One region of the Planktothrix sp. PLAVEN19ND genome, then DNA from elsewhere that is predicted to be linked to it. Evidence: riboswitches for the same ligand, from Rfam matches in the RefSeq annotation. Region 1 holds a riboswitch; the other holds the start of a gene.

Region 1 (7,513 bases):
TCAACCGACCCTTAACTAGCAGTAAACTAAAAGAGCTATTAGAAGCTCGTTCTTGGACATCCAATGATGACGGAACTGTTGCTTCGATTTCTATTACCCATTGGGGAAACCGCATGGGTTACCAAGGATGGGCTTTAGTGTCTCGCCTATTCCGTCCTCGATCCAAAGCTTCTCGGGAGAAAAAATGAGTGCTAAGACAAGGGTTATATATGAATTACCCGTAGATTTAGACCAGAACCGCTTGCCTAAACACATTGCTGTGATTATGGATGGCAATGGTCGCTGGGCGAAGCGTCGAGGTTTACCTCGAACTATGGGCCACCGTCGGGGAGTCGATTCCCTCAAAGAAGTCTTACGCTGTTGTCGAGACTGGGGTGTGGCGGCACTAACGGCCTATGCTTTTTCTACGGAAAATTGGGGACGTCCTTTAGAGGAAGTAGATTTTCTCATGGCATTATTTGAGCGGGTTTTAATGCGAGAACTGCGAGAAATGATGGAGGAGGAAGTGCGAATTCAGTTTGTCGGAAATTTGGCAGCACTCCCTAAATCTCTACAGGAAAAAATAGAATATTCAATGGAGGAAACGAAACAAAATAAGGGGATTCTCTTGACAATTGCCACTAATTATGGTGGGCGACAAGAAATTTTAAAAGCCTGTCGAGAGATTGCAACTCAAGTCAAACAAGGGTTAATTCTACCGGAAGATATTGATGAAACTCTGTTTGAAAAACATTTATATACCGCCGAAATCTGTCACCCTGATTTATTGATTCGTACCAGTGGAGAAATGCGAATTAGTAATTTTTTATTATGGCAACTCGCCTATGCAGAAATTTATGTAACTGACACTCTTTGGCCTGATTTTAATCATACGGAATTGCATCTAGCATTGTCTTCCTATCAAAAACGGGAACGTAGATTCGGCAAAGTTTGAATCGTTAATCAGTAAGCGGTCATCAATTAACTACCAACTAACAACTAACAACTGATAATTAACAACTGATAACTAACAACTACCAACTGATAATTAACAACTGATAACTGGCAACTGATAACTGGTAACTGATAACTGATAACTGATAACTGATTAAGGCCCCCCAAATATAGCAGCTTCAAGATCTCGGCGCGGAAGGGAATATTTAAAAGAACGTTGAATATCTTGACCATTGGTTGTAGCACCGATATAACGGACTGTAATTTGGTCAACTTCTAACCATAAATCCGCTGTCCAATTTTGGTTTCCAATGCGCCAATAATGGAGTTCTTTTTTATCCTGTTCACCCCCATGAGAGCGTAACCATTCTTCAATATCGGGTAGGGGATGATTATATAAAGGTGTCTCTGAACTCGGCAAAGTCATAAATAAGAAGAAAGAGAGCTAATTTATATTAGGTATTGATTATAGCATTTTTGATCAATTCCAACCAATACATAAATATTAATAACGAGTTAAACTAATAAAAATTGCTAACAGGATACATCCAATAAAAGTTAATCCCATTAGAAATAATGAAAAAACTTCTCCAGAGGAAAGAGGACGATCTGTTGGGTCTAAATAGGCAGAAGAAGAATGAGAACGATTGTTTTTAGAATAGGGTTGATTTAAGTCCGTTGGAACCTGAATTAAATGATATCGAGAATAGCCAATTTTTTGATCATAGGACTGACGCCGATCTGGGTTACATAAGGTGGCATAAGCTTCATTCAGTTTCTGAAATTTTGCCGTGGCGATCGCTTTTGATAATGTTGTCGTATCAGGATGATACAGTTTACTCAATTCTCGATAGGCGCGTCGAATTTCTATCGGGGTGGCACTGGGATGAACCCCTAACAGGGTGTAATAACTAGAACTCAGTGCCCGATGGTTTTCGGGTTGTTGCTGTTGAGATGAATTTCTGGGAGAAGTCACGGCTATCCTAACTCTACATCATGAAACAGTTCCGTTTATTATACAGAATAAAGCCAGAAAATAGGCAACCCGAAAACAGGTAGAGACGCCATATCTAACGCCTCTACACAACGGTGGGATCTGTACTATTTTTTATTCATCTGAGGTAAAATACCGTTCTAGGAAATCTAAGGCATAATTCCGCAATTCATAATATTCTGAAGATTCTCGCAATTCATGGCGATCTCGCGGATGGGGAAAGGGTACATCCAAGATTTCTCCAATATTAGCATGGGGGCCATTAGTCATCAAAACAATTCGATCAGACATATAAATTGCCTCATCCACATCATGGGTAATCATCATTACCGCTTGACGATTTTGTTCCCAAATATCTAAAACTTGTTTTTGTAATTTTCCACGAGTTAACGCATCTAACGCCCCAAAAGGTTCATCCATTAATAACATTTTAGGCTGAATTGATAAAGCCCGTGCAATTCCCACCCGTTGTTTCATTCCTCCAGAAATTTCATGGGGATATTTATTGGCGGCTGCGGTTAAATTCACCATGGAAATATGTTCATTCACTAAACTAATTTTTTCGGCTGAGGAGAGATTTTTTAACACTTCATCGACCGCTAGACGGATATTTTCTCGAACTGTTAACCAAGGTAATAAAGAATAACTTTGAAAGATCATCATCCGATCTGAACCCGGTTTACGAATTTCTTTGCCTTCTATTTTCACAGAACCTGATGTGGCTTTTTCCAACCCTGCTACTATTTTTAATAGGGTTGACTTGCCACAACCGGAATGACCAACAACCGAGATAAATTCATCTTCACCAATTGTTAGATTAATCTGATCTAAAACGACAAATTCTCCGCCGTTAGGATTAGGATAAGACTTAACTAAATTTTCAATCGTTAAAAATTCAGTTGGGTTTAAAGTAGAACCTGGGGTTGACATTGAAGTGGGAAATTGTTTCATATTAACCTCAAAAGATATTCAAGATAAACTAAGATAAAAAGAAAGATTGAGGACGATTAGCCCGAATTTCAAAACTGTTAAGATAACCCACTGGATCGCTGGGATCAAAGGCTTTTTTATCAATAAAAAATTCAGCAGGTTCGACTTTATAATCCTCCTTCGGACATTTAATTCCCATTTCGTTGGCAATCTCCCTGTATAAATCCGTTCGCCAAGCTTTCTGAGCTTTTTGTTCCGCATCTTTGGGAATTTCTTTAATTTGTCCCCAACGAGCCGCTTGTGTCATTAACCAAAGACTTTGAGACTGCCATAAAAATGTGGAATGATTGCCCGATATTTGAGATAAATCAGGGGGTAAATCATAAAAAACAGTGGTGTAGGGATTAGAAATAATTCGGGGTTGGTTATCAAATCCGCCGTAATTATAATCCCCCACAAGTGCAGGTCGAGTAAACTTATCAATAGCTCCTTTTTTCGGTTTTGCCCCCGTATAAGAAGGGTCAGTAATCAGTTGAGCAACTTCCGCCCGATTTGCCGGATCACTGCAATATTGACAAGCTTCAATCATGGCTTTGACTAAACTGCGATAGGTCTTAGGATTTTCATTAATAAAAGACTCCATGACACCTAATAGTCTATCGGGGTGTCCATGCCAAATTTCATGACCTTGGGCGCAGGTAAAACCCACTCCTTCATTCCCTGTAATGGCGCGAGTATTCCAAGGTTCAGCGACCATATAAGCTTGCATGGCGCCAATTCTAATATTGTTTACCATTTGGGGTGGCGGAATAATAATAATCCGAAATTCTTGCATCGGATCAACTCCCGCAGCCGCCGATAAATAGCGGGCAAAATATTCATAAATCGCTGAACTTAAAACAACAGCCCAGATGCGTTGTTCAGGAGGCAAAGCATCAAAATAACCTCGAAAATCTCGCCCAAATTCTTCTAAATTGCCGTTATATTCATGCCAAGGACGTAAGCCATAATCCCACATGGCTTTATTCATCGTCATGGCGTTTCCATGGCGGTGAATGGTCATCGCCGCACACAAGGGGGCTTTTCGTGCGCCTTCTGCCCCAATACGGGCATTTGTCACCGCCCCAGAAACGACGGGAGAGGCATCTAAACGGCCGAAAATAATGCCATCACGGGAATTAGCCCAACTCGCCTCACGGGACAAATTAACATTAAGTCCGTATTTGTGGAAAAATCCCTTTTCATAAGCAATAGCAAAGGGCGCGCAATCATTAACAGGAACGTAACCAACAGTAATATTGCGTTTTTCTAAAGTTTTGGGATCAACAACGGGTTCAACGGCTAAGGCGGCTTCAGATAATTGAGATACGGGAGGTTTACCAACATTGCAGGAATACAACGCCATCCCCGTCGCCGTCAGTCCCATTCCTTGTAAAAATTGACGTCGGGTAGTCATATTGATTTTAGGTTTTAGAGGGAATTTCTATTGAATTAAACTCATGATGCTGCTCGACGATGGGTAACTAAAACTTGTATTCGACCCAAACCGTAATCGAGTAATAATCCGGTTATTCCGATGACAAATACCGCTAGGAATACTGAACTTAAATTCAAGCGATTCCATTGATCCCAAACAAAGAATCCAATCCCAACTCCTCCGGTTAACATTTCAACAGCAACAATCACTAACCAAGCAATCCCTAAACTAATCCGTAATCCCGTAAAAATGTAGGGTAAACTGGCGGGTAAAATAATTTTAATCACCCGTTTCCATGGGGGCATTTCTAATACCCTGGCTACGTCTAAATAATCGGGATTAACGCTGGCAACCCCTAACGCTGTATTGATAATCGTCGGCCATAAAGAAGTAATAAAAATTACGAAAATGGCGGAGGGTTCTGCTAAGTTAAAAATGGCTAAAGCAATGGGCAACCAAGCTAAGGGAGAAACGGGTTTAAAAATCTGAACTAAGGGATTTAAGGCTAAAAAAGCCGGGCGTGACATTCCAATTAAAAACCCTAATGGAATTGCTACTACAGCCCCTAATAAAAACCCTAAGATCACCCTGCGTAAACTGGCAATTAACAGCCAACCTAATCCTAAATTACCCGGCCCTTTTCTGAAAAAAGGATTTGCATATTCTCGGCTATCTATTAAAGCTTCTAAAGGGGTTGGCATTAAGTCTGTGAGGAAAGTTGCCACAAACCACCACAGAAGAATTACGCCTAAAAATCCTAACGTTGGTAACACAAACGTATCCCTAAGTAAGATAGGCTTGGTTTTTTTCCAGGCTATCTGTCCGGCGACCGCTAGGGTCGCAAGATTTAATTGTAAAAACATTAATTTTCCTCAGAGTCTAGGTCAGTGAATGCGAAGAAAAAAGATACTGGCCTGGAACACTGATCTTGTCAGATTATCAATAATTCTGACTGTTTCAGTCTCCTCCCAATGCCTACGGAGTTAGCTGACGGGCTGGGGTTGAGAGATACCCTTCTCTTTATTATTTATCAAAAGAGATTAGCCCCAAAAATTTGGTTCCCCCGTTCTTGCTGACGGTTGTTTGTCAATAGCAAGACTCGGCTGACTTCTTCGCTTATGGTTGACTACGAAGTTAACACATTATTTTCCAAGTTGCAAGGGTGAAATTAAAATTTTCTGTATCTTCTCTAATAATCTTTGGTGATCTGTAAAATAGGAATTGTTGAATTATAAGGTTTCGGCTTGATTTGCCTTCATGAATTAACTAGAATGGTTCTATCTTGAGGAATAAGTAATCCTATGGAGTAATTAATGATCCTGACTATTCAGAAAATTATTATACAAACAGAGTATTATTTATTATTTGTTAACAGGGAAAAAAGGTTCCGATTTTCTTCCCTGGTTTGGGTAATTTTTGCTGAACTAGAACAGGACTGCTGATCATGGATTAGGATTAAAAACCAACCTCTAACATATCTATTCCTGATGGACGAACATCTCCTCTCATTCCATCATTAAAAGTATTATTTGGGCGGGAAAAAGAATTTGAATCAATGGGTTTAAGTGGGTTCAAAGTTGGATTAACCATCTCATCCAAATATTCTTGATTATATTCAAAGGGTTGATCGGATTCTGGCCCCCCAAAAGGGAATACTAAACGATCAGGGTCTCGTCCAATTGTTAGTTCTTCTGGCCTTCCTAAATCCTGGGCGTAACCTCCAGGAAGTTCAGCCGTCTGTAAAGTAGGAATTGCAAATTCAGTTCCAGTTAAATCTGCATTCAACAGATTTGAACCTTCTAATTGAGCTTGAACTAAATTAGCATTAGTTAAATTAGCATTACTAAGGTTAGCATGATTAAATTCAGTCTGATTTAAAAACGCGCCCTCTAGGTTGGCAGATGTTAAGTTTGCTCCGGTTAAATCTGCACCTTCTAAATTGATATTAGCTAGGTTTGCACCCGTAAGGTTAGCATCTCGTAAATCAACACCAATCAAATGAGCACCGCTTAAATTAGCTCCTCTCAAATCACACCCTTGACAGAACCGGGTTTCTAATAATTGTTTAAGATCATTAGGATTTTGTGAATAGGCTGGAGTCGTCACTCCTAAACCGAGTAGAAGCACTGTGGCGGCTCCAAAAACTGCTGTGGATAGAATTTTCATAACTTTATCCTCCGCTTCGGCCACCGAAAAACTACACCTAATAGTTTTCGTTTTTCTTATTATAGCAAGAGGCAATAGGGAATGGGCAATGGGCAATAGGTAAATACTTACTATAAGTAGCTTTTAGCTTTCAAGAATGTCCTAATAGATGTGGCAACTGCTATATAAGCCCAATCAAAGTCTAAATCCCCAACCCATTAAGAAAAGTTAATAAAAGAAAAAGCGATCGCACTTTTGATAAGTTGGAGAGCGATCGCTAACTTTGAAAAAACGATACTTAATCAATCCGTTTAAATCCTACTAAGCTAAAGCCGGAACTTTCAAACTCAAATGGGGATAGAGGGGAAAGCGATCGCACAAATTCGCCACCCGTTGACGACAAACTTCACCGATCCCTTCATCTTCAGGGTTGAGCAGACGATCTGCAATAATATTCCCAATTTCGATAAATTCCGTTTCTCCCATCCCCCGGGTGGTCATAGCCGGAGAACCCAACCGTAAACCACTGGTGACAAAGGGAGATTCAGGATCAAAGGGAACAGTATTTTTATTCGCCGTAATATTAACTTCAGTAACCAGTTGATCAGCCCGTTTTCCAGTCATATTCACCGACCGTAAATCTACTAACATCAAATGATTATCCGTACCACCGGAGACAATTTTTAAGCCTCGGTTTTGTAACTGAGTAGCCAGGGCCTTCGCATTAGCAATCACTTGACCCGAATAGGTAGAAAATTCCGGTTTCAGGGCTTCCCCAAAGGCAACAGCTTTCCCCGCAATAACGTGTTCTAGGGGGCCACCTTGACTGCCAGGGAAAACAGCTTTATCCAATTTTTTGCCCAGTTCGGCATCCCGACTTAAAATCAATCCACCCCGGGGCCCTCTCAAGGTTTTGTGAGTAGTGGTGGTGACCACATCACAGTAGGGAATCGGGTTAGGATGATGACCCGTTGCCACTAACCCGGCAATATGGGCAATATCGGCCATTAAATAGGCCCCGACTTCATCAGCAA
Region 2 (7,513 bases), 1.9 Mb from region 1:
CCTTAACTGGAACGAATGTTAATCCGGCGGATATTACGATTGATCCTACCACTAAACAAGTCTTTGTTACCGGGTATAATCAAGTTACCAGCACTTTACAAACGCCGTTCTTACGCGGGTTTGATTCTTCCTTAAATTTGTTATGGAAAACCTGGGATTTTAGTGCAACGGAAGTCACCGGACAAAATTTAGGAGCAGATACAAGAGGAGAACGAATTACAATGGGTAAAGATGGGGGACTGTATTTCTTAGGAAGAACCGATGGTGGCAATAATGTTTTTCAACGGGATGGTCAAACCATTACGCAAAATTTAGCCTCAAAAGTTGATGTTGATTCCTTTAATAATTTCTCCGGTGCTGGGGCGGGAACTTTCACTTTTCATGCCAAAATTAATCCGAATAATGGAATTGTTGATCGGGGTCAATTTATTGTTACCCGGACTAGTACCGGGGCGAATAGTTTTACCCCCAATTCCATCACGGCTGACGAATTTGGTAATGTATATATAGGAGGATCTTCGGCATTTCAATTGCAAAATCGTCCGGCTAAAACCATTAATAATCAACCCGTTGGAGCTTATACCTTGGGAGAAATGGCAGTATTAGGATTATCGGCTGATTATACTATCAGAAAATTCTGGACTCCTTTAACTCAAACCGGTGACGCTGATGGGGCGAAAGGAAGTGTGAATGGTTTTGCGGTGGCAAAGGGTCAAGCGGTGATTTTGGGGACAGTAACCCAACCCTCTGTTGCGACAACAACTAACGCGATTAATCCTAATCCATTAGGAGGAAATGATGCTTATTTAGCCACTTGGTCAGTTTAGCTCAGAAACCGGGTTTCTCAACAGAACTTGATGGAGACTCAGAGATAAGGATTAGAAACCCGGTTTCTTAAATCTGCGTCTATAGACTTAAATACACCCCCACTTTTGTTTTATACCTTTAACCTGTAAATTCTCACCTGCACTCATTATGTTAAACCGCTTGACAATTGCCCGATCTTTGCGCCGTCGTTGGTTGTATCCGGTGATTTCAATAACTCTTACCCTGGGTATTGTATTGAGTTCAACGGTCACAACTTTGGCAATTCCTTTACCCGAATTAATCTTTAGAGGAATTCAAGTTATCCAGTTATCGAATTTATCGGCCCGTCAGGAAATTGCGATCGGGGAACAAATTAATCAAGAATTACTCTCTAAACAAGTTAAATTATTTCGTAATCAAGAGGCTCAAAACTATATTAATCAAATTGGTCAACGTCTAGCCCAAGCCAGCGAGCGCCCGAATATTCCCTACACGTTTCAAGTGATTGATGATCGGAATGTCAATGCTTTTGCCACTATGGGCGGGTTTGTTTATGTTAATACGGGCTTAATTGCGGCGGCGGATAATGAAGCGGAATTAGCGAGTGTGATAGCCCATGAAATCGGACATATTGCTGGACGTCATGCGATTAAACAAATGCGTCAAGCGGCGGTGGCGGCGGGGGTGGCTACGGCCGTTGGTGCGGATCAGAATAAATTAGTTCAAATTGGGGTGGAATTAGCCTTAAACCGCCCTAAAAGCCGTGAAGCTGAATATGAAGCCGATCGCCTGGGTTTAGCAACTTTAATTCGTGCGGGTTATGCGCCGCGGGGTGCTGTAGATTTTATGGCTAAACTGTTAAAAAGTGGGTCTCCGCCAACCATTATCAGCACTCACCCAGCCACGGGCGATCGCATTTCCGCCATGCAACGACTTCTTGATCCCAGTATGGTTAACTCCGGCGATGGGTTAGATAGCAATTCCTATCGCGCTACCGTTGAACGAATTTTATCTTAATTTCAACGAATTAATCGAAACTTTACGCGCCTTGAATCGAAGTTCAGGGCGCTTTTGATTGCTATATAGCAATCTTAAATGATTTGTGATAAAAACCTGTAGGGGTTTGGAGACCAAACCCAGGCGCAAAGAGGGTTTGGAGACCAAACCCCTACTATAAAATGTTACAACCCCTACACGGATTGCTATAGATAGACAAAATTCAATTAATATGCTAGGTTAACCTATTAAGTAGAGTCAGTCAGCCTAATCCACTCTTTTTTAATGAGTTAAGAGCGGGGGAACCATATTTAGGGGCTTATCTTCGATTGTTTACGATTGTCGAGAAGGACATCTCTCAGTCCTAGCCCGTCAGCTAACCCCGTCGGCTGTGAGAGAAGACTGTTGATCGGCAAAGTTTTGATCATTGCCCTCACCGGAATTCTAAGTATATCAGACTGTGTTATTAATATTCAATCCGTGAGGGTTGAATACGAGAATCAAACCCACTTGCAAAGATGTGTGAGGGTCATGGAAATGGCTAGGTTTTGTTGTTTGCTAATTTTGGGTAATCACAGATATAGATAACCTGTCCTAAAATTCAATGAGTGCGGGGATTAACAAACATTAATCTCCCTTTAACTTTCGTATTCCATTTGAGGCTGACTATGCACCCTGCGATTTTAGTTCTCCTGCAAGTTTTGATCGTGATTGGATTATCCCGATTAATGGGATTATTCTGTCGTCAAATTAAACAACCCTTAGTCATTGGAGAAATTATTGCCGGAATTATGTTGGGGCCATCATTATTAGGGTTAATTGCTCCTAATGTGATGACCGCTTTATTCCCTGCCGAAACTCTATCCTACTTGAATGTTTTATCTCAAATTGGACTAATTTTCTTCATGTTTTTAATTGGGTTGGAACTGAACCCGAAATATTTGAGTGGGCAACTAGAAAAGGCAGTTTTAATTTCTCACGTTAGTATTGTAGTTCCCTTTGCATTGGGGATTTCGACCGCATTAATTCTGTATCCAATTGTTTCTAATAATGGCGTTTCCTTCACTGCGTTTGCCTTATTTTTAGGTTCGGCTTTATCGATTACGGCTTTTCCCGTTTTAGCGCGAATTATCACAGAAAATAATTTACAAGGAACTCGTTTAGGAACCTTAGCTTTAACTTGTGCCGCCGTTGATGATGTCACCGCCTGGTGTTTATTAGCCTTAGCAATCGCGGTCACCAGAACTAACAGTATATCGGGGGCATTTCCCACGATTATTGCATCGATTCTTTATATTATTTTAATGGCAACCGCAGGGCGGTGGCTTTTGCGAAAACTCTCTGTCCATTATCAACGCACAGGACGACTCACCCAATGGGTTTTAGCTTGGATTTATATGGGAGTGGTGGCTTCTGCATTAATTACTGAATTGATCGGAATTCACTTAATTTTTGGAGCCTTTTTACTCGGGGCTGTGATGCCCAAAGATCCAGGTTTAGTCCGAGAAATAGCTGAAAAAACAGAGGATTTTGTCTTAATTTTTTTACTACCAATTTTCTTTGCTTATAGTGGATTACGCACGGAAATTGGCTTGCTAAATCGTCCTGAATTGTGGTTATTATGTGCGTTAGTCGTTGGGGTGGCAATTATTGGAAAATATGTCGGAACCTATGTCGCCGCCAGGGTTAGTGGAATTGAAAAACGGGAAGCCTCGGCGTTAGGTTGGTTAATGAATACTAGGGGATTAACTGAACTAATTGTTTTAAATATTGGCTTAAGTTTTGGGGTAATTTCACCGTTACTTTTTACCCTATTAGTCATTATGGCATTAGTCACAACCTTTATGACTTCGCCATTATTAGAAATGACCTATCCCAAAGAGTTAATTAAACTTGATATTATTGAACCGGAAACCCGAACAATAAGTCCTGAACCTCTGACTCCTGCTTATCGAGTTTTAGTTCCTGTTGCAAATCCCAATACTCAAAGAGGATTAGTACAATTAGCTTTAGCGATCGCCGGAAAACCTCCTGCTGTTGTTCATCCTTTAAGTTTAATCGAACTAGAGGAAGATTATTTATTTCAAAGTACGCCCGATGAAGCAAACCGCTTAATTGAGAAACAACGACAACGTTTAGAAGAATTAATTCAAAGTTTAGAACCTCCTGAACTCAGACAAGGAGTTTATCCAATTATCCGCATTGCCCAGGATGTTGCTAAAAAAACGATAGAAATTGCACAAGTTGATCAAGCTAATTTAATATTAGTAGGTTGGCATCGTCCCGCCTTCAGTGACAATCGTTTAGGTGGGAGAGTTGGCAAAATTTTGAATACTTCTCCCACCGATGTTGCCGTATTTGTCAATAAAGAACAGCAACAAATTCAGTCCTTATTAGTGGCTTATGCTTCTAATATTCACGATGATTTAGGGTTGACTTTAGCCTTAAGAATGATGTTCAATGACCCCAATTGTCAGTTAAAAATTTTAGTGACATCTAACGAACCAGAGAAAGAATTAAGCTATGAATTACGGAATATGATTGATATATTGCCCACCCAGATTCAATCCCGTTTAGAAATGATTCGACTGCCAGAAACTGATCCCATTCAAGCGGTAATTGAAACTTCAAAAACCGTAGATTTAACCATTGTAGGTACCAGCCGCACCTGGGGAATTGAAAGGCAAACTTTGGGACGGTATACCGATCAACTGGCTCAAGATTGTCATTCATCTTTACTGATTACTCGGAGTTATTCTCAAGTTACCTCCCACCTCGAATCATTATTACAGCAATCGATTAACACCTAACAATTATTATTGAACTATGCGCCATAATTTTAACTGGATATCCTTCGTCTTTTATGCGGCTACAATCGCCTCAGTTCTGATCCTTTTTAAAGGAGTCACAACCTATGGAGAAACCCAATTAAAAGCACCTGTCAGTATTGGGGGTGATTATTCTATAGAGTTTGATACCCCTCCCAACTGTTTAAAAAACAAAGATTTAACCTTGAAAATTGAACAGTCAGGTATTTATATTTTTGCCAATTTAGTATTAGAAAAATCCCCAGATAATCTGAATAAAATCGCGTTAAGTGGCAAATTTAAGGAGCCAAAAATGATATTATCGGGAATTTCAAATCCGTTATTGTTCTGTTCATCTGATCTGTCCCAAACTTCTAATCCATTAACACTTACAGGAGAATTTAAAAACAAACTATTTAAAGGTCAAATACAGGATAAAACCTTATCCAATCCGATCAATTTTACCGCAAAATTAAACCCGGTATCTAAATCGGAAAAACAAGCTCATTAAATTACTAAAGCTGATTTTGGCTTTGGAAAAAGATCTAATACTTTTAAAAAAGTTCATTGATGCTTAAATTCTATCCTCTATTCCTAAACCTATGTTATCAATAGAAACCCTGGATTCTTTCATTGCTGGAATTACCTTCATTGGGGTAATTATCCTAATTATAGGAGAGTGGCTACACCTGACCATCGCCGCATTTTTAGGTGCTCTGATTCTGATTTTTTTCCATGTCATGACCTTGACGGAGGCTGTTAATTATATCAGTCAAAGTTATGCAACTTTAGGGTTATTTTTTGGGGTAATGGTTTTAGTCCGTTGCTTTGAACCTACTAAAATTTTTGATTATTTAGCCGTCAAAATGATTTTGATGGCTAAGGGAGAAGGGAAACGATTATTGTTGGGAATAGTCGCCTTAACGACTCCCATTTGTGCGATGTTACCCAACGCTACAACAGTGATGTTGTTAGCGCCTTTAATTCCTCCCATTGCTCAGGATTTAGGAATTGATTTTGTCCCCTTATTAATTTTAATGGTATTCATTGCTAATAGTTCTGGATTATTAACCTTAGTTGGAGATCCTGCCACATTTATTGTCGGAGATGCGATTAATATTAGCTTTTTTGATTACTTACAACGATTAAGTATTGGAGGAGTATTAGCCGTAGTTAGTGTAGTGATTTTATTACCCATTTTATTCCGCAAAACCTGGAATGCAAAATTTGAACATTTAGAAGATTTACCCAGTCCCAAAATTAATCATCCCCGCATTTTAGCAATGGGGGGTTTAATTATAGCCTTTGTTTTAACCTTTTTTGTAATTGGAGAAACCTTACCTGTTCCGATTTCTCCGGCGGCGGTGGCCTTATTAGGGGCAGCTTTAGCTTTGATGTTAGCCCATCATAGTAAGATCGATACCGTTAATAATATTTTACGAGATGTAGACTGGAGTACCTTAATTTTCTTTATGTCGATTTTTGTTTTAATTGGGGGATTAGAAAAAACCGGAGTGATTAATGGTTTATCAGGATTTCTAGCAGTAATTTTAGGAAAAAATATTGCTCTCGGTTCAATTTTGCTACTATTAACAGTAGGGATTATTTCTAGTGTTGTGCCTAATATTCCCTTAGTGGTGGCGATGGTTCCTCTATTAAAACAATATTTAGTTAATGTGGGATTTGTCGGTACAGAAGTGCTTGACCCGGCTTTTAACGGACAGTTTCCCCCGGAAGTATTACCGCTATTTTATGCGATGATGTTTGGGGCAACCTTGGGCGGAAATGGCACATTAGTGGGAGCTTCTTCTAATATTGTCGCCGCCGGAATTTCTGAACTACATGGACGAACAATTTCCTTTAAAACCTTTCTTCGTTATGGAATTCCAGTCATGGCTGTGCAACTATTCGTAGCGATGTTATATGTCACCTTTGCCTTCCTAATTTAAATCTAGGTCACAACCAGAATTTCTTCTTTTTTCCAATCTAAAACCGCATAAACTTCTACGGACTTTTGGCGACCTTTAACTTTAATTTCACCTAAACTTTTGAGAACAATATGATGATGTTCGGCAATGGCGGTGGCCGTTGATTCATTAATTAAAATGGTATATTCAGGATATTCTTTAGTTAAGGTTTCCAAACGCGCCGCCACATTTACTGCATCCCCAATCACCGTATATAATAACCGTTCTAAGGAACCAATTTGTCCCGCCACAACTTCTCCACTACTAATACCAATTCCCGCTTGAATAGTAACTTCACCCCGTTGAATTCGCCGTTGATTTAGTTCTTCTAAACGTTCACGCATGGTTAATGCGGCTGCCACTGAACGCCATTCTGTTTCTGCTGGGGATAAAGGAGCTCCGAAAATTACCACAATTGCATCCCCAATAAAGTTATTGACATATCCCCCCCAAGGACGAATTGCATCGGTCATTTCGGTTAGATATTCATTTAAAAATGCCACCACTTCTTGGGGTTGCATCTGTTCTGATAGGGTAGAAAAATTGCGAATATCGGTAAATAAAACTGAGACCCAACAGAGTTCCCCTCCTAATTTTAATTGACCTTGTAATAATTTTTCTCGGACTTCCGGGGAAACCACACGGCCGAAAATATCCCGTTCTCGCTGTCTTTCTCGAAGTCCCACAATCATATTATTAATCGAATTGGTTAAAATGCTTAACTCCTGACAGGTTTCAATTTCTAGTTTTTTGACTTCTAAATCTCCATTTTCAACGCGATGAGTCACTTCTTTAATCTGATTAATCGGTTTGACCAATAATTGATCACTAACGGTGATTACTAAACCCGTTGTTCCTAAAATTAATATTGTCACAAACCCCAATAAAATTTGATTATTTTTTTTGATTTTTCCCATGTATTGATCTTCGGGAATT

The links. A riboswitch is a leader RNA that binds a small molecule or an ion and turns the genes downstream of it on or off. The one in region 1 is predicted to bind cyclic di-AMP.
Region 2: another riboswitch for cyclic di-AMP. It lies ahead of AC2D3N_RS19975 (cation:proton antiporter); the one in region 1 lies ahead of ntrB (nitrate ABC transporter permease).

The regions. Positions count from the first base shown of each region.
Region 1 covers NZ_CM170132.1:2,753,143-2,760,655, forward strand. The annotation lists gene cdaA (diadenylate cyclase CdaA) at 1-188, shown strand, start outside; gene uppS (polyprenyl diphosphate synthase) at 185-934, shown strand; gene AC2D3N_RS12060 (DUF3143 domain-containing protein) at 1,088-1,360, opposite strand; gene AC2D3N_RS12065 (J domain-containing protein) at 1,439-1,909, opposite strand; gene AC2D3N_RS12070 (ABC transporter ATP-binding protein) at 2,042-2,878, opposite strand; gene AC2D3N_RS12075 (ABC transporter substrate-binding protein) at 2,907-4,313, opposite strand; gene ntrB (nitrate ABC transporter permease) at 4,355-5,197, opposite strand; cyclic di-AMP (ydaO/yuaA leader) riboswitch at 5,292-5,449, opposite strand; gene AC2D3N_RS12085 (pentapeptide repeat-containing protein) at 5,790-6,500, opposite strand; gene glyA (serine hydroxymethyltransferase) at 6,801-7,513, opposite strand, start outside.
Region 2 covers NZ_CM170132.1:4,683,641-4,691,153, forward strand. The annotation lists gene AC2D3N_RS19965 (Calx-beta domain-containing protein) at 1-827, shown strand, start outside; gene AC2D3N_RS19970 (M48 family metallopeptidase) at 976-1,824, shown strand; cyclic di-AMP (ydaO/yuaA leader) riboswitch at 2,058-2,208, shown strand; gene AC2D3N_RS19975 (cation:proton antiporter) at 2,472-4,613, shown strand; gene AC2D3N_RS19980 (hypothetical protein) at 4,630-5,121, shown strand; gene AC2D3N_RS19985 (ArsB/NhaD family transporter) at 5,213-6,559, shown strand; gene AC2D3N_RS19990 (adenylate/guanylate cyclase domain-containing protein) at 6,562-7,513, opposite strand, start outside.